3 regions of the Leptolyngbya sp. UWPOB_LEPTO1 genome follow, and region 3 is predicted to be linked to each of the others. Evidence: riboswitches for the same ligand, from Rfam matches in the RefSeq annotation. Region 3 holds a riboswitch; each other region holds the start of a gene.

What was found. Region 3 has a riboswitch for cobalamin ahead of J0L70_RS28365 (hypothetical protein). Riboswitches for the same ligand answer to the same signal wherever they lie in the genome.
Region 1: it holds a riboswitch for cobalamin, as region 3 does, so the genes downstream of both, J0L70_RS06495 (CbtB-domain containing protein) here and J0L70_RS28365 (hypothetical protein) in region 3, are expected to answer to the same signal.
Region 2: it holds a riboswitch for cobalamin, as region 3 does, so the genes downstream of both, J0L70_RS02490 (energy-coupling factor ABC transporter permease) here and J0L70_RS28365 (hypothetical protein) in region 3, are expected to answer to the same signal.

The regions. Positions count from the first base shown of each region.
Region 1 covers NZ_JAFLCJ010000003.1:256,489-259,764, forward strand. The annotation lists gene J0L70_RS06490 (Nramp family divalent metal transporter) at 126-1,439, opposite strand; cobalamin riboswitch at 1,681-1,831, shown strand; gene J0L70_RS06495 (CbtB-domain containing protein) at 1,852-2,043, shown strand; gene J0L70_RS06500 (hypothetical protein) at 2,063-3,256, shown strand; gene J0L70_RS31960 (hypothetical protein) at 3,230-3,276, opposite strand, start outside.
Region 2 covers NZ_JAFLCJ010000001.1:568,602-571,877, reverse strand. The annotation lists gene cbiQ (cobalt ECF transporter T component CbiQ) at 1-280, opposite strand, end outside; gene J0L70_RS02495 (energy-coupling factor ABC transporter substrate-binding protein) at 285-569, opposite strand; gene J0L70_RS02490 (energy-coupling factor ABC transporter permease) at 566-1,312, opposite strand; adenosylcobalamin (AdoCbl) riboswitch at 1,301-1,440, opposite strand; gene J0L70_RS02485 (hypothetical protein) at 1,581-2,501, shown strand; gene J0L70_RS02480 (hypothetical protein) at 2,640-2,906, shown strand; gene lpxD (UDP-3-O-(3-hydroxymyristoyl)glucosamine N-acyltransferase) at 3,033-3,276, opposite strand, start outside.
Region 3 covers NZ_JAFLCJ010000031.1:41,297-44,572, reverse strand. The annotation lists gene puuE (allantoinase PuuE) at 1-339, opposite strand, end outside; gene J0L70_RS28375 (hypothetical protein) at 339-761, opposite strand; gene J0L70_RS28370 (DUF3574 domain-containing protein) at 913-1,350, shown strand; cobalamin riboswitch at 1,670-1,813, shown strand; gene J0L70_RS28365 (hypothetical protein) at 1,918-2,373, shown strand; gene J0L70_RS28360 (acyl-CoA desaturase) at 2,411-3,232, shown strand.

The DNA.
Region 1 (3,276 bases), on a different contig from region 3:
ATCAAGAAGCTTACTTCTATGATTTCACTCGGAGATGAAATCAGGATGAAATATTGATGCCAGTTAGTTAAAACTTAGATGATTCACATGAAATTTCGATGGGATAGCAATCCCGATAAAGATTACTACATCCAGTTCACCACGGTTTGAATCAATAACCAAGCATTTAATCCGGCAATCAAAATTGCAACTGCCCAAGCTGTGACTTTGAGCCAACGCGGATTGACAAACTCGCCCATCAATCGACGATCGCTCGTAAACATCACCAGCGGGATCACCGCAAACGATAGCTGTAAGCTGAGAATGACTTGGCTAAAAACTAATAATCCGCCAGTACTTTGTTCGCCAAAAAAGACGATCGCAATCAACGCAGGTACGATCGCAATCAATCGAGTCGCTAACCGACGAATCCACGGCAGTAATTTGATTTGTAGAAAGCCTTCCATCACGATCTGACCTGCTAGCGTTGCAGTCAAGGTCGAACTTTGTCCAGAAGCGAGTAACGCAATCCCAAAAATAGCACTCGCAGCACTGACTCCTAGTAACGGTGAAAGAAGTTGATAGGCATCTTGAATCTCAGCAACATCCTGATTTCCAGAACTGTGAAAGGTTGCAGCAGCAACAATCAGAATCGCGCTATTGATGAACAATGCAAACGAAAGGGCAACGGTTGAATCAATGGTTCCAAATTTAATCGCTTCCCATCGCTTCTTTGGAGTGGGTTGCCAATTGCGGGTTTGGACGATCGAGGAATGAAGATACAAATTGTGTGGCATCACTGTAGCACCAAGAATGCCGATCGCCAAATAAAGCATCTGAGGATTTCGCAGGATTTCACGATTTGGCACATAGCCTTGTAGGATTCCACCGACATCAGGACGAGAAAATAGAATTTCTGCACCGAAGCAAATCCCAACGGTTGCAACTAATAGAATAATTAACCCTTCCACGTATCGAAAGCCTTTGCCTTGTAGGAAGAGCAGCGCCAAAACATCGAATGCCGTGATACATACGCCCCAGATCAAAGGCAATCCAAATAGAAGTTGAAGTGCGATCGCACTTCCAAGCAATTCGGCTAGATCGCAAGCCGCGATCGCAATCTCACACAGCACCCACAAAATAAAGCTAATTCGAGGAGAAAAGTAGTCTCGACACGCCTGAGCTAAATCCTTTCCCGTTGCGACTCCTAACCGCACACAGAGGGATTGCAGCAAAATCGCCATCAAGTTTGAGAGTAAAACAACGCTCAACAGCGTGTAGCCAAATTTTGAACCGCCTGCAATGTCAGTCGCCCAGTTACCAGGGTCCATGTATCCAACAGAAACGAGATACCCCGGTCCAGCAAAGGCTAATAGTTTACGCCAAAAACCTTTAGCGTTTGGAATTGGAATGCTGCGATGCACCTCTGGCAAACTAGGGCGATGTTCAGAAAGTGACATAAATTGAGCCTTTCATTTTTCTTTCATTTTTTAACAGTACCATCTCAAGTCAAAGCCTTTCATTTTTCTTTCATTTTTTAATGGCACTGCTTGAAAATATAAGGACAGCGCGATCGAGTTTCATGCTTCTAAAGGGTTGAATGATGGAGGTGACGACTTGCCCTTCGAGAGAGATAAGAGCGATCGCACTCATCCCCTATAAAAATGGTTAACAAAGCGAAGCGATCGTCAAAAACGCGGTAGAGTGACAAGCACGATCGGTTCTGATGGGGAGCAGCCGTCAGAAGTAAAGGGGAAAGTTTGGTGCAAATCCAACGCTGTCCCGCAACTGTAAATCAATCATGAATTCAAGATTGACCAGCCAGGATGCCCGCCGATTTCTCAAGGCTCCAATTCATCTGCGAGGTACAGAATGATTACTCGATCGCATTCGTCTTTTTCTCAGCAAGCCATTCGCTTCACGCTCTCTACGCCCGTGCAAGCAACGCTTTACGTTTCGCTCTGTGCTTTAATTCTCTGGACGATCTACTTTACGACTTATCCAGCGGCTCATGACAAGGTACATTCGCTTCGGCATCACACGCTGATGGTTTCTTGTCACTAACAACACTTGCGAGGTCGTAATGCCAAAATTAAAGCTTTCTGTGTTCATTAGCGCGATTTGCCTAATGAGCTTGATGTTCTATGGACTGATGGGATTCTCTCAAACTCCACGATCGACAATTCGCCTCACGACTGATCCGCCACTCAATCAACTCGTTCCATTCGAGGCGGAGGCAGAGGTCAATGACCCGCCTGCACGTCTGACACTTGAAGCGGTTGATGCAACGGGGCAACCTTTGCCCAATGCCAAAATTCGGGTACAGATTCTTACACCGCCTAAAAATTTCTGGTTCACTACAGATTTCCCGATCGTGGAAGGCACAAAGCTACTAGACATTGATGCGATCGCGCCTCAAGGCAAATTGCAGCTTCAGCAAACTTTTCCAATTCGTGGAACTTACCAACTATTGGTCGATGTGACTCCACAGAGCGCCAATGCTTTCACCCCTTTGAAGCAAACTCTAACGCTCTCGATTCCTGAGAACTGGATTAAGTACCGGAATTTCGCGATTTTAGCTGCTGTCTTACTTGCAGTTGGTTTACTCGGCGGCTGGATTATCGGTGGACAGCAATCGATTCAGCCTGGAGAAATTGCGCCGCAACGAGTTCGATTGTTGCTGAGTGGGGTGGTGATTATTGCGATCGCGGCGCTTCTTTATGTCAATGTCAGTGCAGAAATGGCACAGTCCGAGATGTCGATGCCAATGTCACACAGGACTGAATCTGCCCCGGAATCAGATGCTCCAGCCGTCAAGCAAGTTCAAGGACTTGAAATGCGACTATCTGGAGATAAAAGTGCGATCGTCGGTCAGCCTGCTCGATTGCAAGTGAATGTCATTGATGCTCAAACTAAGCAGCCCGTCTCAGAAGTCCAGCTAAAAGTAACAACGTCTCAGCTTGAGAACAACTGGATTGCTTTTACTTATGAGGGACTCAGTGATGCCACTGGACAACTGAGCTGGCAGCAGCAATTTTTTGATGGTGCGCCGCATAAAATCGACGTGGAGGCTTCTCCGAGTTCCAATGCAGTTCGGAAGTTTCAGCCCTTTCAAGTTGAGCAAACGATCGACGTTGAAGGAGTCGTACCTCCGCTTCAAGTTCGGTTGACAGGATTAGTTTATTTCACGAGTCTGATTGTTGTGGGACTACTGATTGGGTTTAGTATTCAGCATAAGCGGCGACTTCCATCAAGAGCAATACCTCGAAACTCGTAAACTATCTGCTACTAGAGAAA
Region 2 (3,276 bases), on a different contig from region 3:
CTGCATCGCTTGCCGAGCGATCCGCAATCCCCAGGATCAAGGCTGGAATACTGATCAACCAAAACCCGATCGCAAGACTGAGCAACCGTAAATAGATACGACAAGGAATTTGAGCATAGATGACAATCCAAATTCCTAGCCAGACTGCGATCGCGATCTGAATGATTGGAGTTGCAATCAGAGCAATCAACAGTACGATCGTTGCAAATAGTAATTTATGTTGCGGTGGTAGTTGTCGTAATCGATTGCGATGAGAAAGCGTATCCAGCCAAAGGTGCATGGTTTTATTTACCTTGCGATCGCCCTTTATACAGCCCGATGACATATCCAAGCACACCTGCACCCAATGCTGCTTGCGATGCAAAGAGTAAACTTGCAACTTCTGTACTCGCAGGCTCAAACATGGGCTTAAACCAGGGTTCATAAGTCGGATGGCTCTCTTCGATCAGTTGTTGTGCCTGTCCATCTGCTCCATTAAACTCTGCTCGCACAAACACCAAAGGAGCCACAGTGAGGAGAATGACTGCGATCGCAAGGAACCAATTCTGTCGCGTCGATGATTGTCTCATGTCTTCATTAAGTTTAAGGTTTCCAATTCAGTCCGATTGTAGGTCTGTAGCCAATTCCAGACTAAGACCGTGAGTAAGCCCTCGCTAATGGCTAAGGGAATTTGAGTCAGCGCAAAAATTCCAGCAAACTTTAGAAATGCAGCCCATACTCCACCCGTTGCCGCCGGAAACGCCAATGCCAACTGGATCGAAGTTGTGACATAGGTTAAAAGATTCGCGAATGCTGAAGCTAGGAAAATTGCAGCTTTTTGATTCCCAGTTCTCAGCACTAAATGATAAATACCGTATGCGACGAAAGGTCCCACGATCGCCATTGAAAACAAATTGGCTCCGAGCGTTGTCAAGCCTCCATGCGCTAACAAAACGGCTTGAAACAGCAGCACCAATCCCCCTAAAACGGTCATTACCGCAGGTCCAAATAAAATTGCGCCGAGTCCAGTTCCCGTGGGATGCGAGCAGCTTCCTGTCACGGAAGGAAGCTTTAACGCAGATAAGACAAATGTGAATGCGCCAGCTAATGCTAAGAGCAGTTTCAATTCAGGATTTTGGCGTGTAATCCGCGTCAGCGATCGCAGTCCAAACGCAAAGAACGGCAGCGAGATCGCCCACCAAAATGCTGCCCACTGAACAGGCAAAAAACCCTCTGCAATGTGCATTGCTTGGGCTGGAGTTGCTGATCCCAATACTAAATACAAACTCAGCCCTGCCATTGCAGCAAGGCTCATCCATTTCCGAGTCCTCATTCTGTACCTCGCAGAACTAACAACCGTAAAGCTGGTGGGCATTCTGGCTTAGCGAAATCTCGCTTTACAGTTGCGGGACAGCGGCAGCTTTGCACTACACTTTCCCCAATCCAACTTTATTTAAGGTGTGACTCACTGTATCACTATTAGTCGAGTTTTTTGGTAGAGTTTTGTCGAGATGTAGAAATCTTTTAATCTATGACTCCAGAGGTAGACCATCCTGTAACTGGGCTGATAATGTACAAGCACAGGAGTTGCCAGTCGCCTTATGTTAGAGCCATCTACCTTAAAATCGCCGCTGAAGCCCAATTGTTTACCTGTCTTTTTTGCATCCTCATCTTTATTTCCTGATCTTCCAACGTTCCAGCAAGCAAGTAGAACGCTCACGTTCGATCAAGCACGACTGACAACAGACTTACAACCCCCTTCGGGCAACACGCAAGTGACTAGTGCGATCGCTCAATTGCCCCCTGATTTCTCGAATTCCCTAAACCGAGAAATTGTCACGAGCGGTTTAACCGCTTCCAGCGGCGATCAAACAGATTCGGTTCAATCTGCTCAAGATATCGTTGTCTCCATCAGCAGGTTGGTCAAAGAGATCTCAGGCACAGTTCCATTCGCAGATGGCACAATCGACGTCGATCTTTCAACTTCAGCAGGAGCAGTCCAAGGCTCGATCGAGTTTGGTAATGGGGCACTTATATCTAATTTAACAACGCCTTTTGGAAGTTATTTTTCATCGATCGACTTCAAATCCTCTGATCAATATCCATTCAATTTCAACGGCACTCCAGGCATTGTCAATCTAGACGATGGTTTAGTCATCTTGGATTTCCAGCCTGAAATTCAAGATGACGAAATCGCAATTCCAATTAATGCACTCAGCGGCAATGTCACCTTCAACGATGGACAAGCGATTCTGAATATTCCAACTCCTTTTGAAGCATTTGCAACAAATTTTGATCTATCAGCATTAGTCAAACCTAGCACCCTGCAAGTTTCAGGAACTGTGACTATGCAAGATGGAACGCCTCCGATCGAGATGACGGGCGATTTCGGCATCATTCAGACCACGCTTGACGTTCCAAAATTAGTTCAAAACGCTGGCTCAATCTTTGCAACCGTAGGAGGCACGATTCAGATGACGAATGATGCGATCGTCTACGATTTCAAGACCTCCATTTCGTAAGGCATTGAATTTAGCAAATTCTATCAATAGAAAACGAGGAATGTTGTTTGTAGCTCTATTCGCTAAATTCTTAAAGAGAGATTAAAAACAGCGTAAATGATTATGGTGAATTTGAAAAAAACGATAGGAGTCTTCCTCGTGAGCGTTTCCCTCTTAATCGGAGGTGCTGCACTTACAAGTTGTGGCAGTGGACAATCTGAGACTGAGGCAAAAGAAGAGTCATCCAAGGAGCAAGAAGCCTCAAATCAATCTGAAGATGGCGATGAAAAGCGCCAAGAAGACAAAGCTAAGGATAATGATAGCGATGATGAGAAAGATGGCGAGAAATCCAACGCTCGCAACAACAACGATCGAGAGAATGATCAAGAAGATCGCAAAGAGAGCAAAGATAAAGACGACGGTTAATCTATTGCTCACATGAATACAATAGTAGGAGTATAGAGCAATCAGTGATGATGCACGAACCCCTACTATTTTGCTTGGGTACAGTTGTCTGGATACAAATTGGATCGAATTCTCCTCAACCGTTGCTTATGAATCCGTATCCATTCCTAAGCGCTTCTGAATTTGCTTGATCGCTTTGTACATCTCAGACAAGTGGCTATAGACAGCAGACGATCGTAGAAAAATTCGATGATCGACCGCAGGATAACCCGATACTGTTTGTCCTGCCGCCACGCTGGCATGAACTCCAGTTTTTGCAGAGGCAACCGAACCATCGCCCATCCGGCTCTCATTGCCCACACCGACCTGTCCTGCCAAAATCACGCGATTG
Region 3 (3,276 bases):
AACGGCTTCGGGATTTCGCTCTAATGCCATAGCGATACCATAGACGGTGACTGGAATTCTGCGTGATGTAAACATGCGATATAACCGCCAAAATCCGGCACGGCTGCCGTATTCGTAACAAGATTCCATATTCATGTGGCGCATTCCCTGGAAGGGAGCCGCGCCAACAATTTCTGACAAGAACGCTTCCGAGGCGGGATCACCGTGGAGGACGCAGTTCTCGCCGCCTTCTTCGTAGTTGATGACAAATTGAACTGCGATTCTGGCTTGATCTTTCCATTGGGGATGGGGTGGATTTTGTCCGTAACCCACGAGATTGCGCGGATATGAATCAGGCATCAGCAATTGACCGATAAAAGTTGCTGATTCAGAAATATAACAAGATCTCGGACGGTATGCAGCATACCAATATCCAAACGATCGCGAATTTCAATGCCAAAGCGATCGTGAAAGTCCTCACATAAGGTACATTCCCAATCGAACCAGCAGACCAAAGGCAGTTGAAGATCCTCGGTTAAGCGATCGCTTGGGGTAATTTTTGCGAATTGCAACCCGGAATACGCTTCCATTTGCTGATAAACGAAAATTGCCAGATCTTGAGAAATTGAAAGCGGTTGCCAAAATGAGCGATACCAATCCTCGGATGTGCGAGTGGGGCGAGTTCGCATTGCCTGATTGATCTGTCGTCGAATGCTGAGGTCAGGACTCAGATCGGCGTAGGTTCTGATATTTAGAACGATATTATCTAGCTTGCGCCACATGCTCCCTATTATCCGTTTGCCATCGGTTTGTCTCAGTATTCCCACTCAGAGATCGATTCAAGCTATCGATTTTTCGAGGTTTTAAAAATCGAGCGATTGCATGAAGAATTGCACTTCAACGTGAGAGAGCAGAGAATTTGAGGTTGATGTGATGAAATCTAGATTCCACTTAATTTTAGGAGTGGCAGTCGGGCTGATTGTGCCGCTGCTGGTTTTCGCAAAGGTTGATGAATCTGTGGATCAATCTTGCCAGTTGCGACCGCATGGCAAGGCTTTTATGCGAACAGAGTTATTTTTTGGATTCGCGAAACCAGATCGCTCAGAAGTGACTCAGGTTGAATTTCAGCAATTTGTCGATCGCGTTGTGACTCCGTTATTTCCTGAAGGACTGACAAGGGTAGCCGCGAAGGGGCAATATCGGAATTCGCAGGGTAAGGTTGTGGCAGAAAACTCTCAACTTTTGACGCTACTGTATCCGATGAATGTTGAGAGTAGCAAGAAGATTGATCAGATTCGAGCCGCTTATAAACAGGCATTTCAGCAAGAATCTGTGTTGCGCGTGGATGAGCGATCGTGTGTTTCGTTTTAATGGTCAACTTGATAGTTTAATTTCTGAACGAGTCTCATCTTTATCGGGCATAGCGTTAGAGTTTTACGCGACATGATCGCTCAGAGGCAACGGTTCTGAGGAATCGCGGCTTTTTAGATCAGCGAACAATAGGACGGCTAACTAGCGATTTGGTATTCTCGTCAACAACATGGAATGTAACCGATATGTGGATCTGTGCAAAATGTGAGAGCCTTCAGAGACTACTTTAGTAAACTATTTATGATGATTGGCTCATTTTCAATCCAGTTTGAGTGGGTGAAGTGCGGCAAAGATGAGTCTAATTTTGCTTGATCGTGCTACTCTCTAGATGAGTATCGGTTCTGATGGGAATCAGCCATTAGACGCAAGGGGGAAAGTTCGGTGCAAACCCGACGCTGTCCCGCAACTGTGATAAGAACTGTGTTCTTTGAGTCAGGATGCCCGCCGATGCATAGCGCCTCTTTAAGAGGTATGTCTGTTGTGTTTCATCTGCGAGGTACGGATGATGATGGTTCTTAGTTTCTTAAAACGGATTTGCTTCCCTATTTTGCAGTTCAGGGGAAGTTGATGAGGTTTCAACATTATGATTTGCGATCGCATTTTGATCACTGGCAAGATCTGGTTATTCAGCAGAATTTTTTGCAGATAGGGTTCACTAGCTGGAATGGCTATTTGAGACTAGGGCGAGGACTAGTAACCTGCAAGATTACGAATCGGATCAATGCTTCAATGAATTTGAGTATTGATTCTGTAGTCTTTGAGCAGGAGTTCGTCGCGCAGGCACAAGTCGAGCTATATTTGCGAATGCTTGAAGTTGATAGCCAAGCTGGGGTTGCGATTCACGAGGCAATCGCGACGTATGACCCAACTCAAGCGATCGTGCTTCTGGCGAGACGGGATCGCGAAGTTCAGGTCAGTCTACTGCAAAACCTAAAAGTCTCTCCTGCTGATTGCTATAAACAAGTGCGGCACCGTTGGAGTGAGTTTCAACTAGAAGCCACAGAGCGCAATCGTGCTGAGTGATCACGCTGATTTTATCCAAACCGTTTGAGCAAAATTCATGACCGATGTCCGTTTGACTTCTCCACGTCCTCGTTGGACTGTAATTACTGTTGTTGTTTTCTTGCATTTAGGAGCCTTACTTGCACTGTCTCCCGCTTATTTTAGTTGGTCAGCCGTTGGAGTTGCTCTATTCTTGCATTGGCTGACGATCGGGCTAGGAATCTCTTTAGGATTCCACCGCTTAGCAACGCATCGCAGTTTCAAAACGGTCAAATGGTTAGAATACTTCTTTATCTTGTGTGGCACATTGGCAGGTCAAGGAGCCGTGAAGGGTTGGGTCGGCTATCATCGAATGCACCATTTGTTTGCAGATCGGACTGGTGATCCACATGATTCGACTCAGGGATTTTGGTGGAGTCATATCAGTTGGCTGATGCACGAGGTTCCATCTCATTCAGAACTGCATCGATTCACCCAAGATATTGCTCATGATTCGTTTTATCAGTTTTGCCACAAGCACTACATTGCTTTACAGATTGCATTAGCTGTTTTGCTTTATGGTCTCGGTGGAATGCCCTTCGTAGTTTGGGGAATTTTTGCGCGATTGTTTGTTGGCTTTCACAGTACGTGCTTTGTCAATAGTGCATGTCATACTTTTGGCTATCGGAACTATGCGGTCAATGATCGATCGACGAATTGCTGGTGGGCAGCATTGCTGACTTTTGGAGAAGGATGGCACAACAATCATCATGCTTATCAAGCTTCGGCGCAGTTTGGCAAGCGCTGGTGGGAAGTGGATCTGATATGGTTGACGATTCGACTGTTGGAGAAATTGAAACTTGCAAAAAATGTCAAGACTGCTCATCTAGTAGAGTATTGAATCTCACACAACTAATTTCCAATATTCAAATCGACAAAAGCCCG